3 regions of the Streptomyces sp. NPDC099050 genome follow, and region 3 is predicted to be linked to each of the others. Evidence: riboswitches for the same ligand, from Rfam matches in the RefSeq annotation. Region 3 holds a riboswitch; each other region holds the start of a gene.
The links. A riboswitch is a leader RNA that binds a small molecule or an ion and turns the genes downstream of it on or off. The one in region 3 is predicted to bind cyclic di-AMP.
Positions count from the first base shown of each region.

Region 1: another riboswitch for cyclic di-AMP. It lies ahead of ACIQV3_RS33150 (transglycosylase family protein); the one in region 3 lies ahead of ACIQV3_RS25785 (peptidoglycan DD-metalloendopeptidase family protein).
Region 2: another riboswitch for cyclic di-AMP. It lies ahead of ACIQV3_RS07500 (M23 family metallopeptidase); the one in region 3 lies ahead of ACIQV3_RS25785 (peptidoglycan DD-metalloendopeptidase family protein).

Region 1 is NZ_JBIWAE010000026.1:26,238-31,831, forward strand. It holds gene ACIQV3_RS33145 (transglycosylase family protein) at 1-953, shown strand, start outside; cyclic di-AMP (ydaO/yuaA leader) riboswitch at 1,230-1,401, shown strand; gene ACIQV3_RS33150 (transglycosylase family protein) at 1,404-2,111, shown strand; gene eno (phosphopyruvate hydratase) at 2,432-3,718, shown strand; gene ACIQV3_RS33160 (septum formation initiator family protein) at 3,827-4,315, shown strand; gene ACIQV3_RS33165 (DUF501 domain-containing protein) at 4,356-4,928, shown strand; gene ACIQV3_RS33170 (exopolyphosphatase) at 4,925-5,594, shown strand, end outside.
Region 2 is NZ_JBIWAE010000003.1:374,613-380,206, forward strand. It holds gene ACIQV3_RS07490 (HPr family phosphocarrier protein) at 1-102, shown strand, start outside; gene ACIQV3_RS07495 (GntR family transcriptional regulator) at 468-1,133, opposite strand; gene ACIQV3_RS07500 (M23 family metallopeptidase) at 1,315-2,109, opposite strand; cyclic di-AMP (ydaO/yuaA leader) riboswitch at 2,122-2,281, opposite strand; gene ACIQV3_RS07505 (M16 family metallopeptidase) at 2,486-3,853, opposite strand; gene ACIQV3_RS07510 (M16 family metallopeptidase) at 3,886-5,256, opposite strand; gene ACIQV3_RS07515 (DNA topoisomerase (ATP-hydrolyzing) subunit A) at 5,537-5,594, shown strand, end outside.
Region 3 is NZ_JBIWAE010000016.1:147,391-152,984, forward strand. It holds gene ACIQV3_RS25775 (S8 family serine peptidase) at 1-800, shown strand, start outside; gene ACIQV3_RS25780 (winged helix DNA-binding domain-containing protein) at 959-2,107, opposite strand; gene ACIQV3_RS25785 (peptidoglycan DD-metalloendopeptidase family protein) at 2,174-3,205, opposite strand; cyclic di-AMP (ydaO/yuaA leader) riboswitch at 3,208-3,405, opposite strand; gene ACIQV3_RS25790 (tyrosine-protein phosphatase) at 3,721-4,527, shown strand; gene ACIQV3_RS25795 (aspartate aminotransferase family protein) at 4,580-5,594, opposite strand, start outside.

The DNA.
Region 1 (5,594 bases), on a different contig from region 3:
CCGAGCGCGCCGACCTGGCCAGCCGCTCCCAGCAGATCGCGGTCGCCGAACGGGTGCTGGCTTCCCAGGGCCCCCAGGCGTGGCCGCTGTGCGGAGTGCGGGCCGGTCTGACCCAGGACGGGCCCGCCGCCGTGGTGGACCCGGGCCTGCCCGGCGGTTCCGGATCCGTCACCCCGGCCCCGTCCCGTCCGGACGACACCGTGCCCCACACCGGCTCGGGCAAGCCGTCCACGGACTTCGGGGCCCCTACGCCGAAGACCCCGGCGCCCGAGGCCCCGTCGGCCTCGACGCAGCCCGGCTATCCGATCGGCGTGCCCGGCGAACTGCCCGTCATGCCCGCGCCGGACCTGGAGACGCCCCCGGGGCTCCCGGGCGACCCGACGCCTCCCACGAGCCCGACGCCTCCCACGGGCCCGGTGGACCCCACCGCCCCGGTGGGCCCGGTCAATCCCGTCGATCCGACCGCTCCGGTGGACCCGACGGCGCCGCCGTCCGCGGACCCCACCGCGCCGGTGGGCCCGACGGCTCCCGTCTCCCCGTCCAACCCGGGGGACGCCACGAACCCGGCGAACCCGACCAACCCGACCAACCCGGGGAATTCCGCGAACCCGGCAAATCCGGCCAACCCGATTGATCCCACGGCCCCGACGACTCCGGCCGCACCCGGCGCCTCCACCGCTCCGAGCGCGCCGGCGACCCCCGGCGCGACCCCCGGCGCGACCGAGGGCGGCGGCAAGCACCGCGGCCCGGCCGCGCTCGAGACGTCCGCCGCGCCTGATGCCGCGTCGGACCCCACGTACACCGTGAAGGCGGGCGACAGCCTCATCGCGATCGCGGACGCCAACGGAGTGAAGGGTGGCTGGAAGGGCCTCTACGAGGCCAACGAGCAGGTCATCGGCGGCGATGCGGACCTGATCAAGCCCGGTCAGAATCTGGATCTAACGCATCAATAAGGGCACTTAAGGCGCCCGGAACCAGCTGATTGTCCGTTTTCTGTAAGTGAGACATGTGTCTCTTCAGGTCAACTGGCGTGTCCGGCCCGGAGCGTTCCGCAAACCCCGCCCTCACCTGCGCAAACGCCCTTCCGGGGAGCGCAAGTAGGCACCGATTCCCCCCGATGTCCCTCGTTGAACATCGGGGGGAGACCTGTCTACCTTCTGAATCGCTCGCCACCGCGGGCTCCTTCGACCGCATCGCCGAATCCTGCCGGCGGACGGAGGGAACACTCGTCGCGTAAAGCGCCGAAGGCAGGAGCGGGGGAACCAAGGTAGGCGCCGGTCGCGGCCGTTGAGAGACGGTCACATCGCCGGCTAGGGGTTAAGCCAAGCGCTAGGTCGCTCGGCCGGGCACTCACTCGCCCGAACCCGACAGCTCACCTCGTAGGCGTCGGTGAGGAGAACTCCATGCTGCTTTCGGGCAAGGGCAAGCACCGTCGTGGCTCCAAGGCCGTCCGCATCGTCACGCTCGCCGGTGTCGCCGGTGTGGCCGTGGCCGCGCCGCTGATGGCCGCGGGCACCGCCTCCGCCGCGACCGGCGCCGAGTGGGACCGCGTCGCCTCGTGCGAGTCGGGCGGCAACTGGTCCATCAACACGGGCAACGGCTACTACGGCGGCCTGCAGTTCTCGTCGTCCACCTGGGCCGCGTTCGGTGGCAAGGCGTACGCCGCGCAGGCCAACCAGGCCTCCAAGTCGCAGCAGATAGCCATCGCCGAAAAGGTCCTCAAGGGCCAGGGCAAGGGCGCCTGGCCGTCCTGCGGCGTCGGCCTGTCGAACTCCTCCTACACCGGCGGCGGCTCGGGGACGACCACCCCCTCCAAGCCGAAGACCCAGCCGAAGCCGGCTGCGCCGAAGCCGAAGGCCGAGGCTCCGAAGAAGGAGACCAAGCGCGTCGAGGCTCCGACCACGCGCTCCGAGCGTCCGGCCGCCGCGCCGAAGACCGAAGCCCCCAAGACGGGCAACGGCTCTTACGAGGTCAAGTCCGGCGACACGCTGGGCGCGATCGCCGACGCGAACAAGGTGTCCGGCGGCTGGGAGAAGCTCTTCGACCTCAACAAGGAGATCCTGTCGGACGCCGACCTGATCTACCCGGGTCAGAAGCTGAACCTCAGCTGAAAACCGTGAGAACGCTCGCGGCCGCTTTCGCGACGCGCAGTAGTTCCACCGCGTAGTTCCACCAGAGATTCCACCGCCCGGCGCGCAACCCCCTTCGCGCCGGGCGGTGCTGTGTGCGGATGTTCTCCGCCTGACGGAGCCTCCGGAACGCAGATGATCAAGGGTCCTATGTCCTGTAAGAGGGGCATTCAGGCCCTTTTTCGTCCCAGCCCCCGGGCGGTCGGCTGGCCGAGTGCCCGGAGGCGGTTAGGCTCTAAGCGGCAAGGCCATCCCACGGCCTGACACGCCACCGCACACCCAGCGTCACATCCCAGAAGGAGATGCTCGTGCCGTCCATCGACGTCGTCGTAGCCCGGGAAATCCTGGACTCCCGAGGCAATCCCACGGTCGAGGTCGAGGTGGGCCTCGACGATGGCAGCACCGGCCGTGCTGCAGTCCCGTCCGGCGCCTCCACCGGAGCGTTCGAAGCCGTAGAGCTCCGCGACGGTGACCCCAACCGCTACATGGGCAAGGGCGTCGAGAAGGCCGTCCTCGCCGTCATCGAGCAGCTCGGCCCGGAGCTCGTCGGCTACGACGCCACCGAGCAGCGCCTGATCGACCAGGCGATGATCGACCTGGACGCCACCGAGAACAAGGCCTCCCTCGGCGCCAACGCCATCCTGGGCGTCTCCCTCGCCGTCGCGCACGCCGCGTCCGAGGCCTCGGACCTCCCGCTGTTCCGCTACCTCGGCGGTCCGAACGCGCACCTGCTGCCCGTTCCGATGATGAACATCCTGAACGGTGGGTCGCACGCCGACTCCAACGTCGACATCCAGGAATTCATGATCGCCCCGATCGGCGCGGAGTCCTTCTCCGAGGCCCTTCGCTGGGGTGCCGAGGTCTACCACACGCTCAAGAAGGTCCTGCACACCAAGGGCCTCTCCACCGGTCTTGGCGACGAGGGCGGCTTCGCGCCGAACCTGGAGTCGAACCGCGCCGCGCTGGACCTCATCGTCGAGGCCATCAAGCAGGCCGGCTACGTCCCGGGCACCCAGATCGCGCTCGCGCTCGACGTCGCCGCGTCCGAGTTCTACAAGGACGGCAACTACGAGTTCGAGGGCAAGTCCCGCTCGGCCGCCGAGATGACCGACTACTACGCCGAGCTCGTCGAGGCGTACCCGCTGGTCTCCATCGAGGACCCGCTGTTCGAGGACGACTGGGCCGGCTGGAAGACCCTCACCGACCGCCTGGGCTCCAAGGTCCAGATCGTCGGCGACGACCTCTTCGTCACCAACCCCGAGCGTCTCGCCCGCGGCATCGAAGAGGGCTCGGCGAACGCCCTGCTCGTCAAGGTGAACCAGATCGGTTCGCTGACCGAGACCCTGGACGCCGTCGAGATGGCCCAGCGCAACGGTTTCAAGTGCATGATGTCGCACCGTTCCGGTGAGACCGAGGACGTCACGATCGCCGACCTCGCGGTCGCCGTGAACTGCGGCCAGATCAAGACCGGCGCCCCGGCCCGCTCGGACCGCGTCGCCAAGTACAACCAGCTGCTGCGCATCGAGGAGATCCTCGACGACGCCGCGGTGTACGCGGGCCGCAGCGCCTTCCCGCGCTTCAAGGGCTGAACACCCTGATCGGTCCTTAGGGGCGCAAGCCTCCCTACGTCCCCGCACTCGGTCCCGTACCGTGTGCGGGGACGTAGTGCGTCGTGCGCATATAGGGGAGGCGGATCAATGGCCGGGAACCGGGACCGGTTCGCCACGTTCTCGACCGCGACCAGGCTCAAGCAGCTCGGTGAGCGGACCGCGGCACACGTGTACCGCTCGCAGTCCCGCCGACAGGTCCGCCGCAGCCGGCTCACGGGCCGGGCCGCCCTGCTCGTCCTCGTCCTCTGTACCCTGGTCGTCGCCCTCGCGTATCCGATGCGCCAGTACGTCTCCCAGCGCTCGGAGATCGCGAAGCAGCAGAAGGAGGCCGTCTCCGCGCGGGACCGGCTGGAACGGCTGCGCGACGAGAAGGCCCGCTGGCAGGACAACGCGTACGCCGAGCAGCAGGCGCGCAAGCACCTGCACTTCGTCCGGCCGGGCGAGGTCAGCTACATCATGACCGACCCCGGAGCCGCCGCGGCAGAGCAGCGCCGCGGCGGACAGGCCGCCACCGACCGGCCCTGGTACTCCAACGTCTGGGACGGCGTCGACAAGGCCGACCGCCCGGGCGACTGAGTCCCACCCATCCACGAGAACGAAAAGACTTCCTCCAGGCATGCAGACGCCCCCGCCCCAGACCGACCGGACCGAGCCGACCGCCGCCGACATCGAGGCGTTCGAACAGCAGCTCGGCCGCCCCCCGCGCGGGCTCCGAGCCATCGCGCACCGCTGCCCCTGCGGGCAGCCGGACGTGGTGGAGACCGCCCCGCGGCTCCCCGACGGCACCCCCTTCCCGACGCTGTACTACTTGACCTGCCCGCGGGCCGCCGGTGCGATCGGCACGCTGGAGGCCAACGGCGTGATGAAGGAGATGCAGGCCCGCCTCGCCGTGGATCCGGAGCTGGCCGCGGCCTACCGGGCCGCGCACGAGGACTACATCACCCGCCGCGACGCCATCGAGGTGCTCCAGGGCTTCCCGAGCGCCGGCGGCATGCCGGACCGGGTGAAGTGCCTGCACGTGCTGGTCGGCCACTCCCTGGCCGCGGGCCCGGGCGTGAACCCGTTCGGCGACGAGGCCCTGGCGATGCTGCCCGAGTGGTGGGCCAAGGGCGCCTGCGTCACCCCGTGCGGAGAGAAGAAGGCCGACGGGCGCGCGGAGAACGCCGCGGACGCGGAGGCGGGCGCGTGACCCGGGTCGCGGCCGTCGACTGCGGTACGAACTCCATCCGGCTCCTCGTCGCGGACCTCGACCGGGCCACCGGCGAGTTGACCGACCTGGACCGCCGGATGACCGTCGTCCGGCTCGGCCAGGGCGTCGACAAGACCGGCCGGCTGGCCCCGGAGGCGCTGGAGCGCACCTTCGCGGCGTGCCGCGACTACGCGGCGGTCATCAAGGAACTCGGCGCCGAGCGGGTGCGCTTCGTGGCGACCTCGGCCTCCCGGGACGCCGAGAACCGCGACGAGTTCGTCCGGGGCGTCCTGGACATCCTGGGCGTCGAGCCCGAGGTGATCAGCGGGGACCAGGAGGCCGAGTTCTCCTTCACCGGCGCCACCGGTGAGCTGGCCGGCCGCACCGATCTGGAGCGGCCCTTCCTGGTGGTGGACATCGGCGGCGGCTCCACGGAGTTCGTGGTCGGCGCCGAGCGCGTCCGGGCGGCCCGCTCCGTCGACGTGGGCTGTGTCCGGATGACCGAGCGCCACCTGACGGTGGACGGGGTCGTCACCGACCCGCCGACCGCGGAGCAGATCGCCGCGATACGGGCCGACATCGAGGCGGCCCTGGACCTGGCCGCCGAGACGGTCCCGCTGGCCGAGGCGCGCACCCTGGTGGGCCTGGCCGGTTCGGTGAACACGG
Region 2 (5,594 bases), on a different contig from region 3:
GAGATCGTCCTCTCGTCCTCGGCCGATGGCGCCGAGGCCGCGCTGGACCGCCTCGCGAAGCTGGTCGCCGAGGGTCTCGAGGAGCTCCCCGAGACCGTCTGACCCTTCGGGTTCGACCCGCAGGACTTGCTGGACTTGTTGTACCTGTTGCACCCGTCGCACCTGTTGTGCCTGTTGCACTTGCACGGCGAAGCCGTTGCCCCCGACCGATGAGGCCGGGGGCAACGGCTTCGCTGCTTTCGTACGGGGAATGCGGTCGGCTCGCCTTGCCCGGCGGCCCGGACGGACGGACGGGTATACGTACGCCCCCATTCCGGCGCCCCCATTCCGGCGCACCCCATTCCGGTGGCCCGAATTCCGGCAGTCGAATTCCTGCGGCACAGTGACACCCGGGGCGCGGGTCATGAAAAGCGGGGCGCGGGCGCGAATTACCGGCCCGAATATCCCCCCTTTGTATACGGCGTTTGTTAATGCGGAACGCTCGCCGTGTTTACGGCAGGTTGCAAAGTCCTCACGCGCATCCGGTGCGCCCCCGCCGCCCGGTCCACGTGGGCCGCGGTCAGCGCCCGGGCCCGCTCGGCGTCGCCCCGGGCCACCGCGTCCACGATCGCGCCGTGCTCCGCCCAGGACTCCGCGGGCCGCACCGGGGCCTCCACCACGTACATCCAGGCCACCTTGTGGCGCATCTGGGTGAGCAGGGCGATGAGCCCGGGGCTGCCCGAGGCCTGGGAGAGCGTCTCGTGGAACCAGCCGCCCAGGGAGCGCAGATCCTCCCCCTGGCCCCGCCTGGCCCGCTCCTGGCCCAGCCTGACCAGGCCCCGCAGCACCTTGAGGTGGGCCTCGCTGCGGCGTCTGGCCGCCCGGGCGGCAGCGAGGGGCTCCAGGAGCATGCGCAGCTCCAGGAGGTCGGCCGCCTCCTGCTCGGTCGGCTCGGCCACGCAGGCGCCGGCATGCCGGCGGGTGGTCACGAACCCCTCGGACTCCAGCGTGCGCAGCGCCTCGCGGACCGGAACGCGCGAGACTCCGTACCTTCGGGCCAGCACTTCCTCGGTCAGCCGGGCGCCGGGCCCGAACACCCCGGAGACGATGTCTTCGCGGATCGCTGTGCATACCGTGTGCGCGGGAATACGCAAGACCGGACCTCCGCCTTTTTCGTATGACTGTGCGCGGTGCGACTCTATTGCAACACACGATAATTTCCGAGGACGGCCGGAAATACGAAACATTCACACACGCGGAGCGCGAAACACGACGAAGGCCCCGGCTCTCAAAGAGCCGGGGCCTCCGCGGAAGACGTGCGGTGGGGCGAGCGGGTCAGATGCTGACGCCGTGCGAGCGCAGGTACGCCACCGGGTTGATGTCCGAACCGTAGTCGGCGCCGGTGCGGGCCTCGAAGTGCAGGTGCGGGCCGCTGGAGTTGCCGGTGGAGCCCGACAGGCCGATCTTCTGGCCCGGGACGACCTGCTGGCCGACGGAGACGCTCAGCGAGGACATGTGCCCGTACTGGGTGTACGTGCCGTCGGCGTGCTTGATGACGACGTTGTTGCCGTACGCGCCGCCATAGCCCGCCTCGACCACGGTGCCGAGACCCACGGCCTGCACCACGGTGCCGGAGGCGGCGCGGAAGTCGATTCCCGTGTGGCTGCCGGAGGACCACATGCCGCCACCCGCGTGGTACTGCGTGCTGATGGAGGTGTTGTCGAGCGGCGACACGAAGGTGTTGAGGCGCTTGCGCTCCTCTTCGCGGGCGGCACGCTCGGCGGCCTCGCGCTCGGCCTTGGCCTGGGCTTCGGCCTTCGCCTTGGCCTCGGCGGCCCGCTGGCGGGCGTCGGCCTCGGCCTGCGCCTTGGCGGCGGCGGCCTCGGCGGCCCGCTCCTGGGACTGGGCCTGGGCCTCTACGTCACCGGCGAGCTCGTCGGCCAGCACGATGGTGTTCAGGGCGCCGGTGTCCTCCACGGAGGGGGACTTGTCCGCGGCGAACGCGGGGCCGGCCAGGGAGCCTACGACGCCGGTGGCGGCGAGGGCGGCTATGCCGGCGTAGCCGGCGGTCTTGCGGCTCAGACGGCTCGAGCCACGGTGCTTGCCGGCGGCACTACTGCCAAACGCCATGAAGGGGCTGATCCTTTCCTTCCCTCTCGCCTACCGGGTTAGCTGACGGGTTCGGAGCAGGAAGGTCTCCTACGGGCCCCCTCTTGCGAGGCGGTCCGATTCACCCCAGGGACACAAGTGGGTCCCCGGCTCCCCAGGCTCGCGCCTGACGGGGACTCGGCGATCGCTGCCCGGTGCCGCGGACGCGGCGTTTACAACTGACGGACAGCACGGCCGACGCTAGGCGGATCATCAGCCAATCACCAAACAGACACGCTCTTTTGTTGCGTACGCCACACCACATACAAGCAACCACACCAGAAAAGAGACAAGGAGCCCAAAAGGGACCCCGGCGGACAAACCACCGGAGCCCCTTCAGTGACAGGCCAGTTGGCGATCAGTTGGCGACCACGGTCACTTCACCGATCCCGAGGGCCCGTACCGGCTCCTCGATCAGCGAGGCGTCCCCGACCAGGACCGTGACCAGACGGTCCACCGGGAAGGCGCTGACGACCGCCGAAGTGGCCTCCACCGTCCCCGTTTCGGCCAGCCGCGCGTACAACTGCGCCTGGTAGTCGTCCGGGAGCTCCTGCTCGACCTGGTCGGCGAGCGTGCCCGCGACGGAGGCGGCGGTCTCGAACTTCAGCGGGGCCACGCCCACCAAGTTCTGCACGGCCACGTCCCGTTCGGCGTCGGTCAGGCCGCCCTCCGCGAGGGTGCGCAGCACCGTCCAGAGGTCGTCCAGGGCCGGGCCGGTGTTCGGCGTGTCCACCGAGCCGCTGATGGCGAGCATCGAGGCGCCCTTGCCGTCGGCCGTGGAGCGCAGCACCTGGCCGAAGGCGCGCACGCCGTACGTGTACCCCTTCTCCTCGCGCAGCACCTTGTCCAGCCGGGAGGTGAGCGTGCCGCCCAGGCAGTACGTGCCGAGCACCTGGGGCGCCCAGACCCGGTCGTGCCGGTCCGCTCCGATGCGGCCGATCAGCAGCTGCGTCTGGACCGCGCCGGGCCGGTCCACGATGACCACGCGGCCCGTGTCGTCGGCAGTGATCGGCGGGACCGGGCGCGGGGCGGTGGTGTCACCGGTCCACGCGCCCAGGGTGTCGGCCAGGACGGCGTCCAGGTCGATGCCGGTCAGGTCGCCGACGACCACCGCGGTGGCGGTCGCGGGGCGCACGTGGGCCTCGTAGAAGGCGCGTACGGCCGCGGAGTCGATGCGGGCGACCGTCTCCTCGGTTCCCTGACGCGGGCGGGACATCCGCAGGGAGGCCGGGAAGAGCTCCTTCGAGAGCTGCTTGGCGGCGCGGCGCTGCGGGTTGGCGCTCTCGTGCGGGATCTCGTCGAGCCGGTTGCGCACCAGGCGGTCGACCTCGGCGTCGGCGAAGGCCGGTGCGCGCAGCGCCTCGGCGACCAGCCCCAGCGCCTTGTGCAGGCGGGAGGCCGGGACCTCCAGGGAGACCCGCAGGCCGGGGTGGTCGGCGTGCGCGTCGAGGGTGGCGCCGCAGCGCTCCAGCTCGGCGGCGAACTCCTCGGCGGAGCGCTTGTCGGTGCCCTCGGACAGGGCGCGGACCATGATGGTGGCCACGCCGTCGAGGCCCTCGGGCTCCGCGTCGAGCGGGGCGGTGAGGTTGATCTCGACGGCGACGACCTGCTGGCCCGGGCGGTGACAGCGCAGCAGGGTCAGGCCGTTGGCCAGTACCCCGCGCTCGGGGGCCGGGAAGGCCCACGGCTGCGGCTCGCCGGCCTCGGGGCGCGGGTGGAAGGTCATCGTGACGGCTGCGGTGCCGGCTGCGGTGTCGCTCACTGCTCCGCCCCCTCGTTCTCGTCGCTCGCGCCGGTCGCGTCGGTCGCGTCGGTCTCTTCGATGTCATCCGCGGCGATCGGCTCGTAGACGAGCACCGCCCGGTTGTCGGGGCGCAGTCGGGCCGCGGCCACGGCCTGCACCTCCTCGGCAGTGATGTCGAGGACGCGCTGGACGGCGGTCAGCGCCAGCTGCGGGTCGCCGAACAGCACCGCGAAGCGGCACAGTTCGTCGGCGCGGCCGGCCACCGTGCTCAGCCTGTCCAGCCATTCGCGCTCCAGCTGGGCCTGTGCGCGCTCCATCTCCTCGGCCGTCGGGCCCTCGGCGGCGAACCGCGCGAGCTCCTCGTCCACGGCCGCCTCGATGGCGGGCACCTCGACGCCGCTGGAGGTCTTGACGTCCAGCCAGCCCAGCGAGGGCGCGCCGGCGAGACGCAGCATGCCGAAGCCGGCCGCGACGGCGCTCTGGTCGCGGCGCACCAGCCGGTTGTGCAGACGGGAGGACTCGCCGCTGCCCAGGACCGTCAGCGCCACGTCGGCGGCGTCGCACTCGCGGGTGCCGTCGTGCGGGAGGCGGTAGGCCGCCATCAGCGCGCGGGCCGGGACCTCCTCGATGATCTCCTCGCGCAGCTGCCCGCCCATGATCTCGGGCAGCGAACCGTCGCGCGGCGGCTGCTTGCCGTCGTGGCCGGGGATGGTGCCGAAGTACTTCTCCACCCAGGCGAGCGTCTTCTCGGGGTCGATGTCGCCGACGACCGAGAGCACGGCGTTGTTGGGCGCGTAGTACGTACGGAAGAACGCGCGCGCGTCCTCCAGGGACGCGGCGTCCAGATCGGCCATGGACCCGATCGGGGTGTGGTGGTACGGGTGGCCCTCCGGGTAGGCCAGGGCCGTCAGCTTCTCGAAGGCCGTGCCGTACGGGACGTTGTCGTACCGCTGGCGGCGCTCGTTCTTGACGACGTCGCGCTGGTTCTCCATGGACTCGTCGTCCAGGGCGGCCAGCAGCGAGCCCATCCGGTCCGCCTCCAGCCACAGCGCGAGCTCCAGCTGGTGCGTCGGCATCGTCTCGAAGTAGTTGGTCCGCTCGAAGCTGGTGGTCCCGTTGAGGGAGCCGCCGGCTCCCTGGACCAGTTCGAAGTGGCCGTTTCCGGAGACGTTCTTCGACCCCTGGAACATCAGGTGCTCGAAGAGGTGAGCCAGGCCGGTACGTCCCTTGACTTCGTGGCGCGAGCCGACGTCGTACCAGAGGCAGACCGCGGCGACCGGGGTCAGGTGGTCCTCGGACAGCACCACGCGCAGGCCGTTGGCCAGCCGGTGCTCGGTCGCTGTGAGGCCGCCGGAGCCGGCGTGAGCTGTGGCCGTGTGACCCATGGGCATGTGGTCCCTTCGATCGCGATGCAGAGATTCCTGTCAGACCTGCCACTGTATGCAAGCGTGTCGCCGGGCGGAGAAGTTCCCGGCCCAGTCCTGGGTCGGAGTCGGCGTTGTCGGTGCCTCGGGCCACAATGGTCCGCGTCACCCCTGTCCGAAACCGCCCGCCCGACCGTCCCAGCCCCGCCCCAGTCCCGTACCAGCTCCGCCCAGTCCCGTACCCGCCCCACCCCGTGAGAGCTCAGCTCATCCCGATTCTTGGTTAAGGAGCCGCGCAGCGATGGCCCGCCGCAGCACGAAGACCCCGCCGCCGGAGGATTTCGAGGAGAAGATCCTCG
Region 3 (5,594 bases):
CCATCCGTACCAGCGTCGGCACGCCCATGGCGTTCGCCGTCGCCTCCGAAGCCGCCCGGGGCATCCGGTACGCGGCCGACAACGGTGCCAAGATCATCAATCTCTCCATCGGCGTGACTCCGGACTGGCCGATGGACAAAATCAAGCCCGCCGTCGAGTACGCCCAGAGCAAGGGCCTGCTCGTCTTCGCCGCCATGGGCAACGAGGGCGAGCGCAAGAACTGGTCCAACGCCATCGCCGCCCTGCCGGGGGTCATCGGGGTAGGAGCCGTCGACGAGACCGGCAAGGCCATGCCGTTCAGCTCCCACGGGCCCGACACGGACCTGACCTCCATCGGTGACGAGGTCCAGATCCGCTGTGAGGAGAACAGGGGCTGGTGCGTGGGGAACGGCGGCACCTCGTACGCGACGTCTCTGGCCTCCGCCTCCGCCGCGCTCGTCTGGTCGGCCCACCCCGACTGGACCGCGAACCAGGTGGCCCGCGTCCTCATCCAGACCGCCGGCGGCCCCGTCGACGGCTCCACGCGCAGCGACTGGATCGGCTACGGAACCATCCGCCCCCGCAAGGTGCTGCTCGACCACGAGGGAGACCCGGGAGCGCCCGAAGTCGACCCCCTGGCCCCGCCGGCCCCGGCGAAGGCCCCCACCCCCAGCACCGACCCGACAGCTGCGGCGCCGCTCCGGGCGGAAGCCGCGGATGCGGAATCCGGCCTCCCCTGGCAGTGGCCGGCCCTCGGCGCCTTCGCCGCCGTGGGCCTCGGCCTCGTCGCCACGGTGATCGTCAAGCGGCGTCATCGTTGACCGTCCGAGGCCACCCGGCCCTCATTCGCTCCGGAGCGAGCTTCGACTGGCCCAAGGCGGTGATGATCCACGGCGCACGGCGCAGAGTCGCAAGCTGGCGACATGGGTGGGACCGGGACCCCCCTCCGGTCCCGGCCCCACGGTTCAGGCCCCACGGTTCAGGCGAGCAGCCGGGTTTCGGCGCTCGGTAGGTGGTTCCACCAGTGGCCGTAGCGCCGGTAGACCTCCGGTTCGCGGTCGGCCAGGAAGGCCGTCAGCGCCCGGGCCTCGCCGGCGAGGGCCTGCCAGACCTCCTCCGGCAGCGGGTGGAAGGCGGTGGCCTCGATGCCGGCGCCGGACGGCCGCCACACGCCGGCGACGTGACCGTCGACCAGCAGGGTCGCCAGGGTGTCGCCGTTCATCCGCGCGACAAGCTTGCGGTAGGGCGGCGGAACGATGCGGCTCCGGTCGGCGTAGGCCAGCAGCACGCTGTCCCACATGGCCATCAGCCGGGGCGGCGCCGGCGTGTCCTCCTGCGGACGCGGCGCGCCCTGGACGTCGAACAGTTCCTCGCCCGCCGGTCCCGTCAGCCGGTCGAGCCGTCCGGAGTGCTCCAGCGCGCCAAGGGCCCGGCGCACCCTGGTCCGCTGGACCAGGGAGAACTGCGCCACGTCCGCCACCGACGCCGGCCCGAACCCCTCCAGGTAGCGCAGGACCAGCGTCCGCAGGGATTCCTCCGAAGCCTCCGGGTCCGCCGGTACGGTGCGCGGCCGGCTCGGGGGCGCGACGTACGAGGGACGTTCCCCGAACGACCACGGCGCGGCGGTGGGCGCGTGCAGCAGCGGTGCGTACTGCCGCAGTCCCCACCACGCTCCCGGCCGCGGCGCGGCCCCCAGCCGGTGTCCGAGCCAGGCCTCGCACTCCGCCGTCGTACGGGGCCGGTCGGCGAAGTCCAGCAGCTCCGGCACGAGGGCGTCGGCGTCCTCGGCCGTCAGCCCCGAGTCCGTGAAGCGGGTCCCGAGCCGGGCGGCCCGTACGGACGGCTGCACGGCCTCCCGGAAGGCCGGGTAGTCCTGCGCGTGCACGGCGTGCAGGGTCAGCCGCATCAGCGTCGACTTGAGGACCTCGCGCCCCGTGAAGGCGGCGTCGAGGTCCGACGGGTCGAAGCCGGCGAGCCGGTTCCACAGCGCGAGGTACGGCGAGGCCGCGAGCTGCGCCTGCAGGGCGACCACCCGGCGGACCGCGTCACCGACGCCCATCACCTCGCGCCGCAGCAGCAACTGCCGTGCGAGGGTGGAGCGGTTGAGCTCCCTTGCGCTGATCTTCATGCCACGCCCGTCCCGTCCCGTGCCGGAACGCGCAGCCTAACCGGCACCTCCGACAGCGCCTCGGATTCAGATGCTGACGCCCTTCGACCGCAGGTAGGCCAGCGGGTCGATGTCCGAGCCGTACGAGGGCCCGGTGCGGATCTCGAAGTGCAGGTGCGGGCCGGTCGAGTTGCCGGTGGAACCGGAGAGGCCGATGCTCTGGCCGCCGGTGACGCTCTGGCCGGACGAGACGGACAGCTGGGAGAGGTGCGCGTACTGGCTGTACTTGCCGTCCGTGTGCCGGATGACCACCTCGTTGCCGTACGAGCCGCTCCACCCGGCGGAGACCACGGTGCCGGCGCCGACCGCCCTGACGGTGGTGCCGGTGCCGGCGGAGAAGTCCACACCGGTGTGGTAGCCGCTGGACCACATGGAACCGGCGGTCTTGTACGCGGTGGAGGGGCCGCCGCCGACCGGGGCGACGAAGCCGGTGGACGCGGAACCGCCCTGCTGCTCGGCGGGCGCGGCGTCCTCGGGGGCGGCCGCCCCGTCGTTGGAGCCCGACTCGGAGGAACCCTCACCGGAGGAATCCGACGAATCGCCAGAAGTGGAAGAACCGAACGAAGCGGACTTCTTGGCCGGCTTCGGCGTTCCGGCCGGCGCGGACTCGGCGGCCGCGGCCGGAGCCGCGCCCTTCGCGCCGAGGGTGAGCTCCAAGCCCGGGTGGATCAGCGACGGGTCGGTGCCGACGGCCTCGCGGTTGTCCGCGTAGAGCTGCTCCCAGCCACCGGTGAGCTGCTGGCGCTCGGCGATCTTGGAGAGGTAGTCGCCCGGCACCACGGTGTAGACCGTGGGGGCGCTCTGCGCGGCGGCCGGCGCGGCCTGGAGGGCGGCGCCCGCCTGCAGAGCCACGGCCTGCAGAGCCACGGCCTGCGCGGCCGCCACCTGCGGGGCCAGGACCGGAGCGGCGGCGGGCGCCGCGGCCGGGACTCCCGCGGCGTGGGCGCCGGTGGCGCCGAGCAGCGGAAGCGCGAGGGCCGCGCCGCCGGTGCCGGCGGCGGCGAATCCGCGGGATATCGAGCGGGACTTGGGACGGCGGTGCTTACCCGTTCCGTGCATGGTGAATTCCTCTCCGACGCCTGCGAGGTGAGCTGTCGGGTTCGGACTGGAGATGTCCGGCCGCCCCTGTGCCGGTGAACAGCACTTGTACGGCTTCACCCCGAGCTGTCCCGTTGTAAAGATCTCAACCGGAGATCCGGAACAGCGGCTTACCTGGTTCCCCCGCTCCTGCCGCGCGCGTGAATAGTCGGGTGCGGTTTCCGGTCGGCGGCAGGATTAGGCGGTCCGTCCGGATCGATCGCGAACGTAATCGAGTGCGGCCGCAGGGAACAAGTCATGAATTCCCCAATGGAATCTTGAAGATGACGGGCCGCCGGAATTCTGGTCACCCTCCGTCCATTCCGCGCCTCCAACAACCGCCCCAGCAAGGCAATTCGACATTCGCGATCAGCCACTCAACGTCACCGTATGATCTGGCTCACGGAGGCGTGTCCGATCTCGCCTCTCGCTATGGCAAGTTGGCCATAACCGGCGCAATTCGGACACCATCAACGACGACCACACGGAGGAGCCCGGTGACCCAGCCGATACCCCAGAGTCCGCACGAGGAGCCGGCACTGACCGGAGTGCGCAACTTCCGCGACGTGGGCGGGCTGCCGACCACGGACGGCCGCAGGGTCAAGTCGGGACTACTGTTTCGAAGCGGACATCTGGCGCATGCCACCGAAAGCGACGCGGAATTCCTCGGGTCGCTCGGACTGCACACCGTCTTCGACTTCCGCAACGGAGCCGACCACGCGCTGGAGGGTCCGGACGTGGAGCTGCCCGGGGTGCTCAACGTCAACATCCCGCTGTCCGATCCGGCCGACGGCAGCGAGTTCTGGAAGATGGTCCGCAACGGGGAGCTGGCGGACCTCCGCGAGCTCCTGGGCGAGGGCAGGGCCGCCGACCGGATGTCCCGTTCGTACCGGGCGATGATCCGTACCCGTACCGCCGAGCACAGCCGGGTGGTGCACGCGCTCGCCGAGCACAGCGTCCCGGCCCTCATGCACTGCGCGGCCGGGAAGGACCGGGCCGGCCTGTCGATCGCCGTCACCCTGCTCGCGCTGGGCGTGGAGCGGGAGGCGATCCTGGCGGACTACCTGGAGTCGAACGCGCCGCACAACCGCTACCGGGTCCGCCGGGGCAGCGACGCGCCCGAGGCCCGCGCCCCCGAGGTGATGGAGCTGCTCGCCCCGCTCTTCGACGCCCGCGCCCCGTATCTGACCACGGCCTTCGACACCATCGACGAGGAGTGGGGCGGCGTGGAGCGCTACCTCGCCGAGGGCCTCGGGCTCATGCCCGAGACCCTCGCCAGCCTCCGCGAGCGGCTGCTGGACTGACGCCCCACGAGGTGGGCCGTCGCCGACCGCCGAGCCGCCGGCTCAGCGGTGCTCAGCGGTTGGCGACGGCCTGCTTCACCAGCGTCCGGCCGAAGTCCCACATCAGCGCGCCGCCTCCGTGGGCCTCGTCCATGACCGCGCGGAAGGCGCCGACGAACCGGTCGACGTCCGCCTCGTCCACGATCAGCGGCGGGATCAGCTTGATCACTTCCAGGTGGTCCCCGGAGACCTGCGTGAGGATCCGGTGCTTCTGCAGCAGGGGCACCACGACCATCTGCGCGAACAGCCCCTTGCGCGCCGCCTGCAGCATGGTCCAGCGGCTGCGCAGGCCCAGCGAGGACGGCCGGCCGAACTCGATGCCGATCATCAGCCCGCGTCCCCGTACCTCGTGGAGGAGTTCGTACTCGTCCACGAGCGCGGCGAGCCGCCCGCGCAGCAGGTCGCCCGTCGCGCGGGCCCGGGCCACCACCTGCTCGTCCTCCATGACGGAGAGGACGGCGAGCCCGGCCGCCATCGCCTGCGCGTTGGAGCCGAAGCTGGCGGAGTGGACGAGCACCCGGTCCATGGAGGAGTAGACCTTCTTGAAGATCCAGTCCTTGCCCAGGGTCGCGCCGACGGGCACGTAGCCGCCGGACAGGGCCTTGGCCACGCAGACCAGGTCCGGTTCGACTCCGGGCTCGTGCTGGTAGGCGTAGAAGTCGCCGGTCCGTCCGAGGCCGGTCTGCACCTCGTCCGCGATCAGCAGGGCCCCCCGCCGGTGCAGGAGCTCCTGCGCGGCGAGCAGGAAGCCGGGCGGCGCGGCGAGCACCCCCTTGCCCTGGATCGGCTCCACGACCAGGGCCGCCACGTCCCCCTTCCCCAGCTCCCGGTCCAGCGCCTCCAGGTCCCCGAGCGCGATCGCGGTGTCCGGCAGCAGCGGCGCGAAGCCATCGCGGAAGCCCGCCTCCCCGTTGACCGAGAGCGAGCCCGTGGTGAGCCCGTGGAAGGCGTGGTCGCAGTAGAGGACCCTGGGGCGCCCGGTGGCGTACCGGGCGAACTTCAGGGCGGTCTCCACCGCCTCCGTGCCG